Regions from separate parts of the Undibacterium sp. YM2 genome, predicted to be linked through region 1. Evidence: predicted binding sites of a transcription regulator. Region 1 holds the regulator's gene; the other holds the start of a gene.
What was found. The regulator sigma-54, encoded in region 1, starts transcription at its own class of promoters, with help from an activator protein. The targets are predictions, from matches to a motif close to TGGCANGNAANCTGCTTT.
Positions count from the first base shown of each region.

Region 2: nirB (nitrite reductase large subunit NirB) is a predicted target of sigma-54. The motif match lies at 2,594-2,611, and genes of this name have one in related genera.

Region 1 is NZ_AP018441.1:493,163-499,335, reverse strand. Features, by position in the region: gene UNDYM_RS02410 (SIS domain-containing protein) at 1-392, shown strand, start outside; gene UNDYM_RS02405 (HAD family hydrolase) at 392-925, shown strand; gene lptC (LPS export ABC transporter periplasmic protein LptC) at 922-1,566, shown strand; gene UNDYM_RS02395 (LptA/OstA family protein) at 1,581-2,150, shown strand; gene lptB (LPS export ABC transporter ATP-binding protein) at 2,152-2,907, shown strand; gene UNDYM_RS02385 (RNA polymerase factor sigma-54) at 2,919-4,409, shown strand; gene hpf (ribosome hibernation-promoting factor, HPF/YfiA family) at 4,517-4,864, shown strand; gene UNDYM_RS02375 (enoyl-CoA hydratase/isomerase family protein) at 5,563-6,173, shown strand, end outside.
Region 2 is NZ_AP018441.1:1,404,467-1,410,639, reverse strand. Features, by position in the region: gene nirD (nitrite reductase small subunit NirD) at 1-109, opposite strand, end outside; gene nirB (nitrite reductase large subunit NirB) at 134-2,563, opposite strand; gene UNDYM_RS06310 (NarK/NasA family nitrate transporter) at 2,935-4,149, shown strand; partial or broken gene UNDYM_RS31040 (protein phosphatase 2C domain-containing protein) at 4,169-5,347, shown strand; gene UNDYM_RS31035 (protein kinase) at 5,380-5,853, shown strand; gene UNDYM_RS06300 (bifunctional diguanylate cyclase/phosphodiesterase) at 6,021-6,173, shown strand, end outside.

The DNA of each region.
Region 1 (6,173 bases):
GCCGTCTGCTGACCCACGTCAGGGATGTCATGCGTGTTGATGAGGCCATACCCCAGGTAGGGCCGGAAACCAGCCTGAAAACTGCGCTGCTCGAAATCACCAAAAAAGGCATGGCGATGACCGCTGTAGTGGATGAGCAGCAGCATGTGCTGGGCATCTTCACCGATGGTGACTTGCGCCGCCTGATGGATGGCACGCGTGACTTTACCCAGTTGCGCATTGCCGATGTCATGAACCACGCGCCACGCCGCATACGCCCGGAACAATTGGCTGTCGAAGCCGTCGAAGTCATGGAAACTTACCGCATCAACCAGTTGCTGGTCGCTGACGATAGCGGCAAGCTGGTGGGTGCCTTGCATATCCATGACCTGACCAGGGCCAAGGTGATCTGATGAATAATTCTGTAGATTCTGTAGAAAGAGCCAGCAAAGTCCGGCTCATGATTTTTGATGTCGATGGCATACTGACTGATGGCAGCCTGTACTTTGGGCCAGACGGCGAAATGATGAAATGCTTTAATGTGCTGGATGGGCAAGGCATCAAGCTCTTGCAGCAGGCCGGCATTATCACGGCCATCATCAGTGCGCGGCAATCGGCCATCGTCAGCAAGCGTGCGGCTGATCTTGGCATCAGCCATGTCAGCCAGGGTATCCATGACAAGAAAAGTGCATTTCTTGAACTGCTGGCGAAGCTGGATATCCCTGCTGAACACTGCGGCTTTATCGGTGACGACGTGATTGATTTACCGATACTGACCAGGGTTGGCTTTGCAGCCAGCGTACCAAATGCCCATGCTGAAGTACAACAACGTGTGCAGTACATCACCAGGGCCAGTGGCGGCCAGGGTGCTGCGCGCGACGTCTGCGACTTCATCCTGCGTGCTCAGGGCAAATATGAACAGGCTTTACAAGCATATCTGACATGAAACCCCAAATGACCATAGACCGCTTCCGCATCTGGCTGGCCGTGATCCTGCTGGGCGTGATCACCATGGGCACCATCTGGGTCATGGAAGTCATACGTCGCCATGCCGATGATGAGCAAAGCCGTACTTCTGCCAGGTCAGCACCGGATTACTATGTCGAGAAATTCAATTTCATCCGGCTGTCTAACAATGGCAAGGCCAATTACCATATCACCGGTGACAGCCTGGTGCATTTGCCGCGGACTGACAATATAGAAATCAAGCATCCGCAGATCAACAGCTTTGATCAGGGCAGGCCTCCCCTGCACCTGCGTGCTGAACTCGCCGTTGTATCGCAAAAATCTTCACTGACCACACCCAAGCGCGAGCATGATGAGGTTCACTTGCATGACAATGTCAGCATGGAGAGACCTGAGGGCCTGAGTTCACAATTTGTGCGTGTGGAGTCTGATTATCTTTTGCTCTTGCCGGACGAAGACATCGTTAAAACCGACAAACCGGTTTCAATTACGACTGGCAAACTGCATTCAACTGCAACTGGCATGATTGCCAATAATTCAACCCAAGGCCTGGAATTGCTGAGCAAGGTTTACATTCAACTCAAGAAACGTGAACCTGCTCCCAAAACCGGGACTAAATAAGCAAGAAAGCGAATATGCACATGATCAAAACATCATTTAGCGTCACACGCTTGATCAGCCTGGCCTGCCTGGGCCTGGCCTGTGTTTCTGCGAATGCAGAAAAAGCCGACAGTAATAAAGAGACCATCATCAAAGCCGGTTATGGCATCAGTGATGGCAAAGCCAGCGTCAGCAGATTATCCAAGGGTGTGTCCCTGGTGCGTGGCACCCTGACCGTCACTTCTGAGAGTGCTGTCGTGACCGAAGCCCCGAATGGTGATCAGTTTGTTGTTCTGACAGGTGGCGGTGGCCGCAAAGTCACCTTCCGCCAGAAACGCGATGGTGGCCCTGATCTGTGGGTAGATGGCGAAGCTGACCGTGCTGAATACAACCAGAGTACAGAAATCGTCAAATTCATTTCCAAGGCCAAGGTACGCTACCTCGAAGGCAAGCGCGTCACCCAGGAACAGGAAGGTGAATACCTGTCTTACGACAGCAAGAATGACGTATTTGTTGGCACGAATTCAACCAGTGGCCAGCATGTAGATGGCTCAGGCAATATCACCATCACCTTGCAACCAAAACCAGAAAAACAGGCTAAATAAGATGACAGCACAGTCAAGCAGCACCTTGCTTGTCAAGGGCTTGCAAAAGCGCTATGGCGCGCGCCAGGTGGTACGCGATGTTTCCCTGCTATTGAAAAGTGGCGAGGTGGTGGGTTTGCTGGGGCCGAATGGCGCAGGCAAGACCACCTCGTTTTACATGATCGTTGGCCTGGTACCTTCCGACGCTGGTGATATCACGATTGATGACGTGAATATCTCGCAACTGCCTATCCATGAGCGCGCCGTACTGGGCTTGTCTTACCTGCCACAGGAAGCTTCGGTATTTCGCAAGCTGACGGTGGAAGACAATATCCGTGCCGTACTCGAATTGCAAAAAGACAGTGAAGGCAAATATCTCGGTGCCAAAAAAATTGAGCAAAGGCTCAACGCTCTGCTGGCAGACTTGCAGATAGAAAAAATACGTGAAAGCCAGGCGCTGTCACTGTCAGGTGGTGAACGCCGCCGCGTCGAAATTGCCCGTGCACTGGCGACCAATCCTCGCTTTGTCTTGCTGGATGAGCCCTTTGCCGGTGTTGATCCTATCGCCGTCATTGAAATCCAGCGCATCGTGCGCTTCCTCAAGGAGCGCGGCATCGGTGTGCTGATCACCGACCATAATGTGCGCGAAACCCTGGGCATCTGCGATCACGCCTATATCATCAACCAGGGCGCGGTACTTGCCAGCGGCAAGCCTGACGACATCATACAAAATGAATCTGTACGTCGCGTTTATCTCGGAGAACACTTCCGGATGTGACGGGAATCATCATGAAACAAAGCCTGCAACTACGTACCTCACAACATCTGGCCTTAACGCCGCAATTGCAGCAATCGATACGATTATTGCAGTTATCCACTTTGGAATTGCATCAGGAGCTGGAGACGCTGCTGACCGATAATCCCATGCTGGAACGCGTCGATGATCCCCTCGATCACGCCGTACGCCTGCTGGCCGACGGTGCCATCAATACCAGCAGTACTTCTGCCGATGCCGGCATGGAAGCACCGGCAGCAAGAGAAGACAGTGACAAGTCAGCAGAACCGGCTGCCGCTGATGCAGAAACCGTCATCAGCAATGACAGCACCACCTCCAGCGAAGAAGACTGGGGCTTTGATGATGTGCAGCATGGCAGCAAGTCTGGCGATGATGAAGATGGCCGCCCCCAGCTCGGTGCAGCCCATATCACCCTGCGTGAACACTTGCTGGAACAGATGCGCCTGAACCTGCGCGAACCGCGTGACCGTGCCCTGGTCGAGCTGATGATCGATGCGCTCGACAATAACGGTTACCTGACCGAAACATTAGATGAAATACATGCCAGTTTGCCACTGGAACTGTGCGTAGAACCAGAAGAACTGGCGTTTGCGCTGAACATGCTGCAAAGCTTTGATCCCGCAGGTGTCGGTGCGCGCAGCCCGTCTGAATGCCTGGCCTTGCAAATCAGGCGTTTACCAAAAGTTGCTTTCGTCACACGCAGACTGGCATTGCAAATTGTTGAAACGCAACTGACTTTATTTGCACAAAGAGATTTCACCAAACTCAAGAAAATCTTCGACTGCGACGATGAAGATTTGCGCGATGCACAAACTGTCATTCGCCTGTGCAAACCACGCCCCGGCCTGGCCTTTGCTGCTGATGAATCTGACTATGTCGTACCTGATGTGATCGTCAGAAAATCCGGTAACGGCTGGCAAGTCATGCTGAATCAGGATGTCATGCCCAGGCTGCGGGTAAGCAGCATGTATGCCAACATCATGAAGCAAAACCGTGGCGAAGCTGGCATGGGCGCACAATTGCAGGAAGCACGCTGGCTGATCAAGAATATGCGGCAACGTTTTGAGACTATATTGCGCGTTGCACAAGCGATAGTCGAAAGGCAACGCAATTTTTTCACCCACGGTGCTGTTGCAATGCGCCCCCTTGTTTTGCGCGAAATTGCTGATACACTAGGATTACACGAGAGCACTATCTCACGTGTAACAACCCAAAAATACATGTTGACCCCACATGGCATGTTTGAGTTGAAGTACTTTTTCGGCAGCCATGTCGCGACGGAAACAGGGGGTGAAGCTTCTTCCACCGCGATACGTGCACTCATCAAGCAGTTGATAGGAGCAGAAGACCAGAAAAGCCCACTCTCTGATAGCAAAATTGCAGACATGCTGGGTGAACAGGGCATGGTAATTGCCCGACGGACAGTTGCCAAATACCGTGAAGCCCTCAAAATCCCCCCAGTGAGTTTGCGTAAATCTTTGTAAGCAGTCCTTGTAATCACGGTTTGAATTGCTATATATGATTTAGCTCAAGGCTAATAAATGCTGAGAGCGTATCGTAATAGCAAGCAACATCACTATAGGAGCACAGTATGAATCTCACCATCAGTGGACACCACGTCGAAGTAACTCCTGCAATTCGTGAATATGTACATACCAAACTAGAACGTATCAGGCGGCATTTCGACCAGGTCATTGATATCGCCGTCATCCTGACGGTGGACAAGCTCCGGGAAAAGGAAAAACGACACAAAGCTGACATTAATTTGCATATTAGCGGTAAAGATATCCACGTTGAAAGTCTGGCGCATGATCTGTATGCAGCCATTGATGCACTGGTAGATAAACTTGATCGTCAGGTCATCAAGCATAAAGATAAAATTCAAGACCATCAGCACGACGCCATCAAGCACATACCTGATCCGGCATCGGCTTCATAAGACCCCAGTCCTTACCCGAACAGGGTTGTGGACATCCAAAACAAGGACGCTAGAAGGCGTCCTTTTTGTTGGGTGCATGGTTTTTTGTAGGTCTAGTTTCTGACATTTAAAATAAATAATTTACTTTTATTGTCGTTTGTCACATACGCTGCTTAACAAGCTGCGAGTTAGTTGATTCACGGCATTTATATTAACGTCATTCCAGCGTGCTTTTAGCTGGAATCCAGCGACGTTCGTTATATGCCGAGGTGCTTATTGCAAGTGGCGCTTTGACTGAAGCGATTGCCCTCCGTGGATACAAGCCGGGTCCCGGCCCGGCAGCCGAAATACTTTCTTTGCGTCGCCAAAGTAAGTATTCAAAGAAAGGCGACCCAGGCGCAGCCGCCCCTTCGGGGTGCCCATTTGTGCAGTACAAAAAATGGGAAGATCCGAAACTCGCTTCGCTCAAACAGCGGCTCTTCTTTTTCCATTTTCTGTACTGCACAAATGGCGGCTACACATGGGAACTGCGGAAAGTCAAAAGCAACCCCAAAATTCAACGGCAACGGCAACGGCAACGGCAACGGCAACGGCAACGGCAACGGCAACGAGCATGATGCGTTTACTCTATTTCCTCATAAACATATACACCCCGTGACGCCCTCGTCTGACAAAGTTAAAATAGCAGCTTCATCCCCTACCCTGCATAGTCAACCACCATGAGCGAATTTGTACTTACCTCCGTCAAGAACAATATAGGCTATATCACCCTCGACAGACCCAAAGCGCTGAACTCGCTGTCACTCGATATGGTAAGAGCACTGACAGCGACCTTGCTGGCCTGGCATAATGATCAAAGCGTGCGGGCGGTGTTTATCCACAGCAGCAGCGAGAAGGCATTTTGTGCCGGTGGGGATATCCGTTTTTTCTATGACGTTGGCACTGCCACACCCAAAGGTGACTCCGCCCTGCTGGAAGATTTTTTCACCGAGGAATATGCCTTAAATCATTTAATCCATTTCTACCCAAAACCCTATATCGCGCTAATGAATGGCGTCGTCATGGGTGGTGGCATGGGTATCGCCCAGGCAGGGCCAGATTGCCGTTTGCGCATCGTCACCGAGCGTACCAAGATGGCGATGCCGGAAGTGAACATCGGCCTGTTCCCTGACGTAGGTGGCGGTTATTTCCTGTCTCGCACTGCGGGTGAAATTGGTACTTACCTTGGATTGACTGGCGATATCATCACCGCCGCTGACGCCATTTATGCAGGTCTGGCGGATGTCTATATACCTACTGCAGAAATACCGGCACTGATGAATTTAATCAG
Region 2 (6,173 bases), 910 kb from region 1:
CTGTATTTCTGAAGATGGCGACATCCGGCTTGGCCGCACGTGCAACCACGCGCGCACCCAGTACGGGGATATCTTCTACACGGCAAATAACTTGCCATTCCTGACTCATGTTTTTTCCTCTCAAAAAATGGCGTTATGCTGGCAAGCGTTCAAACTGACGCGTATCGACCTGAGCTTTTTCTGGTTCATGCCATGGATCAGACTCACCTTCCAGTGCAAATAGCAAACGTTGATACAGGTCTTTGCGGCGCTCGTGGTCTTCCAATATGATTTTCTTCACATAATCCAGACCGACACGGGCAAGGTAATGCACGGTGCGCTCCAGGTACCAACCTTCTTCACGATATAACTGCAAGAAAGCACCGGTATATTCCATGACTTCTTCATGGGTTTTCAACTTGACCAGGAATTGCGCAACTTCGGTTTTGATACCGCCATTACCGCCTACATAAATTTCCCAACCAGAATCAACGCCGATAACACCAACGTCCTTGATACCTGCCTCAGCACAATTACGCGGGCAACCTGACACAGCCAGCTTGACCTTGTGTGGCGAATACATGCGTGCCAGTTCACGCTCCAGTTGCTGCCCCATGAGGGTGGAGTTTTGCGTACCGAAACGGCACCATTCACTGCCCACACAAGTTTTCACGGTACGCAGACCCTTCGCATAAGCCAGGCCGGATGGCATGCCCAGGTCTTGCCATACGGCGCGCAAATCCTCTTTCTTCACACCCAGCAAATCGATACGCTGGCCACCAGTGACCTTGACTGTTGGTATCTTGAATTTATCGACGACATCAGCAATCCTGCGCAATTCGCTGGCATTGGTTTCACCACCCCACATACGCGGGATGACGGAGTAAGTGCCATCCTTCTGGATATTCGCATGCGAGCGCTCATTGATGAAGCGTGATTGCGGATCATCCTTGGCTTCACGTGGCCATGTAGAAATCAGATAGTAGTTGATGGCCGGGCGACAACTGGAGCAACCGTTAGGAGTACGCCATTCCATGAATTCCTGCACGCCAGATACCGTCAATAACTTGTTGGCCTTGATGGCATCACGCACTTGCTGATGGCTATGATCAGTACATGCGCACATGGGTTTGACTTTTGAAGCCGTTGAATAATCACCACCAGCGGTGAACATGATAATTTGTTCTACCAGCCCGGTACAGGAGCCGCAGGAAGCTGAAGCCTTGGTATGCTTGCGCACATCATCCAGGGTGAACAGGCCTTTTTCCTTGATGGCCTTGACGATGGTGCCTTTGCAGACACCGTTACAACCACAGACCTCGGCTTCGTCCGGCATGGCAGCGGCTTTGGTATGGCCTTCATGACCAACGTCACCGGTATTTGATTCACCAAACATCAGGGAATCGCGGATTTCAGAAATATTCTTGCCTTCGCGTAGCAATTTGAAATACCAGCTGCCATCGACAGTATCGCCATATAAACAGGCACCAATCAGCTTGTCATCCTTAACCACAAGCTTCTTGTAAACGCCACCTATGGGGTCAGACAAGATGATTTCTTCCGTGTCTTTGCCACCCATGAATTCACCGGCAGAAAACAGATCTATACCTGTCACTTTCAGTTTGGTGGAGGTGACTGAACCCTGGTAACGGCCTATGCCAAAATTAGCCAGGTGATTGGCGCAGACTTTGGCCATTTCAAACAGAGGTGCGACCAGACCGTACACAGTGCCGCGATGATTGACGCATTCACCAACAGAGTAAATGCGCGGGTCATAAGTCTGCATGGTGTCATTGACGATGATGCCGCGATTGCAGTACAGCCCTGCAGATTCTGCCAGCGCAGTATTGGGGCGTATGCCAACTGCCATGACGATCAGTTGCGCAGGGATTTCCAGGCCATCGGTAAAGCGTATGGCTTTGACGTGACCAGCATCATCACCAATGATGGCTTCGGTATTTTTTTCGAGCAGGAAGTTCAGGCCACGGTCTTCCAGTGATTTTTGCAGCATCTTGCCAGCAACAGGATCAAGCTGACGCTCCATGAGCCAGCCTGGCAGATGCACGACAGACACGCTCATGCCGCGCATTTTCAAACCATTGGCGGCTTCCAGACCCAGCAGACCACCACCGATAACGACAGCATGTGTATGCTTTTCTGCCGCTTCTATCATGGTGTTGGTGTCGTAGATATCGCGGTAGGCAATCACGCCCTTGAGATCCTTGCCTGGAACCGGCAACATGAAAGGTGTAGAGCCAGTGGCCAGCAGCAGACGATCGTATTCAGTCTGGGTACCGTCTTCGGCGATCACGATACGTTTGTGGCGATCGATTTTGGTGATTTTTTTTCCGAGGTGCAGCGTGATATTATTTTCTTCATACCAGTCGACATCATTAAGCATGATGTCTTTGATGGTTTGCTCGCCTGCCAGTACTGGTGATAGCAGGATACGGTTGTAATTGGCATAAGGTTCTGCACCAAATACGGTAATGTCATACAGGTCGGGCGCGATCTTGATTAATTCTTCCAGGGTACGCACACCTGCCATACCATTCCCTACCATCACTAGCTTAAGTTTCTTCATGGCTGCTCCTTTGCTTGTCTCCCCAGACTCTAAGCAAGAGCAATGCCAGTTCATTTTTATCAGAGGGAAAGCCAGGCTGTTTTTATAAGCCTGCACCAATTTAACTGCGCATTAATATGGTTTTCACCAAGAAAAACGGAGGATTCCTCTGTTGGCGGCAAAAACAATGCCACTTATTGAAGCATGCGCCCAAAATCCTTGCGGTACTCATACAAAACCCAGCCATTCTGGTGCAATGCACCATTTAATTCAGAGTACGCACAGTTTTTGCGCAGAAAGTTTTGTTTTTAATCATGAAATACGTGAATCACCTGCACATTTTGATGGCACGTCCCTTGCAAGTGGCATGCATGTTCACTATTGGAGCGATCATGCAAAAAACTTCCTTCTGGAAAGCCGGGCACACACCCACCTTATTGGCATCCTTTTTTTATTTTGACCTGAGTTTCATGGTCTGGGTATTGTTGGGGCCACTCGCCATCCAGATTTCCAAGGACCTGGGCCTGACTGCCGCGCAAAAAGGCCTGATCGTCGCCACCCCCTTATTGGCCGGTGCCCTGCTGCGCATCGTCATGGGTGTGCTGGTCGATCATCTGAAACCCAAGAAAGCCGGTTTGATAGGCCAGATCGTCGTACTGGCGGGATTATGCTGGGCATGGCTGGGGAATTTGCACACTTATGAACAACTGCTGTTCCTCGGCGTGATCCTGGGCGTCGCAGGTTCTGCCTTTGCCGTGGCATTGCCGCTGGCATCGCGCTGGTATCCGCCTGAACACCAGGGTACTGCCTTGGGGATAGCGGGTGCAGGCAATTCCGGCACCGCCTTTGCCGCCCTGTTTGCACCAGCACTGGCAATTGCCTTTGGCTGGCAAAATGTGTTTGGCCTGGCGCTGATACCCTTGTTCATCGCTTTGGCGGTTTACCTGATTTTTGCCAAGGATGCGCCAGGTGATGCACCTAGCAAATCATTGACTGAATACCTGGCCGTGCTGAAAGACAAAGACGCCTGGTGGTTCATGTTCTTTTACAGCGTGACCTTTGGTGGCTTCTCTGGCCTGGCCTCTTCCCTGACGATTTATTTCAATACGCAATATGGTTTAACGCCAGTGACAGCCGGTTACTTCACTGCTGCCTGTGTTTTTGCCGGTTCTCTGGTACGCCCCATGGGTGGCCGTATTGCTGACCGCATAGGTGGCATCAAGACCCTGTCTGTCATGTACACCATCGCTTCTGCCTTCCTGTTCATTGCATCCATCGGCTTGCAATCTGCGGCTGCTGCAGTATGTGTATTCGTGGTTGCCATGCTGGCCTTGGGCACTGGCAATGGTGCGGTATTCCAGTTGGTGCCGCAGCGTTTCCGTAAAGAGATGGGTGTCATGACTGGCCTGGTGGGCATGGCTGGTGGCATAGGTGGTTTTTATCTGGCGGCCAGCATGGGTTATTCACGCCAGATCACCGGCAGTTATCAAATAGGCCTGTCGATTTTCGCCAGCCTCGCCATCATCGCCTTGCTGGGTTTATCATTGGTCAAGAAACGCTGGCGCACGACCTGGGGCTCTGCCGCCATGACTACTGCAAAAATCTGAATACACAAAATACACAAACATGCCACTGACAGTCAGCACAGGACATCACAGCGTCGCTGGCATACGCCCGCGTAATGAAGACTTTGTCGGCATGGTCACGCCAGGCGAACCCGAGCTGTCCTGCAAAGGCATGGTACTGGCAGTGGCAGATGGCGTCTCTGGCAATGAAGGCGGGCGCGAAGCGGCTGAATATGTAGTACGTGGCTTGCTGACAGACTACTATGCTACGCCTGACACCTGGGAGGTAACAACAGCACTCGACAAGGTGCTGGTCGCCATGAATAGCTGGGTACAGCAGCAAGGCTCAGTCCGCCGTGAGCTGGCAGGCATGGCCACTACCATGACCTCACTGGTCTTGCGCGGACGCATGTATTACAGCGCCCATGTCGGCGACACCCGCTGTTACCTGTTGCGTGACGGTGTCTTGCAAAAACTGACCCAGGATCATGTTTGGGACAGACCGGAGATGCAACATGTGCTGACCCGTGCCATCGGCCTGGACAACCACCTCGTCATCGATCATGGCATGGGTGAGCTGCGTGTCAATGATGTCTTTTTGCTGGCCTGTGATGGTATCTGGGCCAGTCTGACAGAATATGACCTGACAGATTTTTTGAAGCAGGTCAGCACCGGTAAGTTGGGCAGTGAGGCTGCATGCGAAGCTCTATGTGCAGCCGCATTGAAAGCGGGGTCGCAAGACAACTGCAGTGCGGTGATAGCACGCATAGACAGCTTGCCAGAAGGCGAGTTGCGCGATGCCATCAGCGAGCTGCGCGCCCTGCCCGTACCACCACGCATGAAGCCCGGCCAGACCCTTGATGGCTATGCGATAGAAGAAGTCATGCATACCTCGCTGACGACGATACTGTATCGCGTCAGCGACACCTCTCATCACCGGCAACTGGTGTTAAAAACCCTGCATCCCGACAAGGCCAATGATGCGCAGGAGCGCTCAGCCTTTGCGCATGAAGCATGGCTGGCAAAGCGCGTGGTAGCACGTTTTTTCCCCCAGGTGATCACGCCCGATCAAAGAAACTACCTGTACTATCTCTCAACCTGGCATGCCGGTGCATCCCTGCAACAAAGGCTGGAAGCCGGGCAGCATTTCACGATACCAGAAGCAGTCGCTTATGGTGGCAAGCTGGTACGCGCCATCGGTGCGCTGCACAGACGCAGCATTCTGCACAGGGATATCAAGCCCGCCAATGTGCATCTGGGGATGATGATGAAATCCGCATTCTTGACCTTGGTGTCGCACAATCCGGCTTTGACAGCCAGGATGGCCAGGGCAATGCCAGTCACAGCATGGCAGGCACACCTTCATTTCTGGCACCGGAGCAATTCCAGGGTGCAGCACCATCCCGCGCCACTGATCTGTATGCCACCGGCGTCACACTTTACTATTTGCTGACACGCCACTATCCGTATGGCGAAATCGAACCTTTCCAGCGCCCCAAATTTGCTGAGCCTGCGTCGCCGGGGCGCTACCGCCCGGATTTGCCACACTGGCTGGAAAACGTCTTGCTCAAAGCCGTGGCACGTGACGAGGCTGAACGTTTTGAAACCGCAGAAGAATTTTTACTGGCACTGGAACGTGGTGCCGCCCATCCCCTGCCCGCCCCCAAGCCAAACCCTTGGCCCAGCGCGACCCGCTGGCTACCTGGCGCATGCTGGCAGTCTTGTCCATCGTCGCCAATGTCTTGATGTTGTATATACTGATCGCCCGCTGATCTCTGCACAATAGTATTGCCCTCGCTGTTAATAGTGCATTAACATAAGCCTGTAGTGGCGGGCCCTTGTGTGCCTGTGGCTTTTTGCACGCGGCAAAAAGCGCCTTTTGTACCGGACCAAGAACATAAGCGGCCATATTTATGTCGAACAGTTTTCATCGCCTGATCCAGCTCCTGCGCTTGCGCCGTATAGGCATGCGGCTGGCATTGAGCTATGCTTTGTTGCTGATACTGTTCAGTATTGTCTTGCTGTTGCCAATTTCACAAATCCGCAACATGACTGCGCGCAATGAG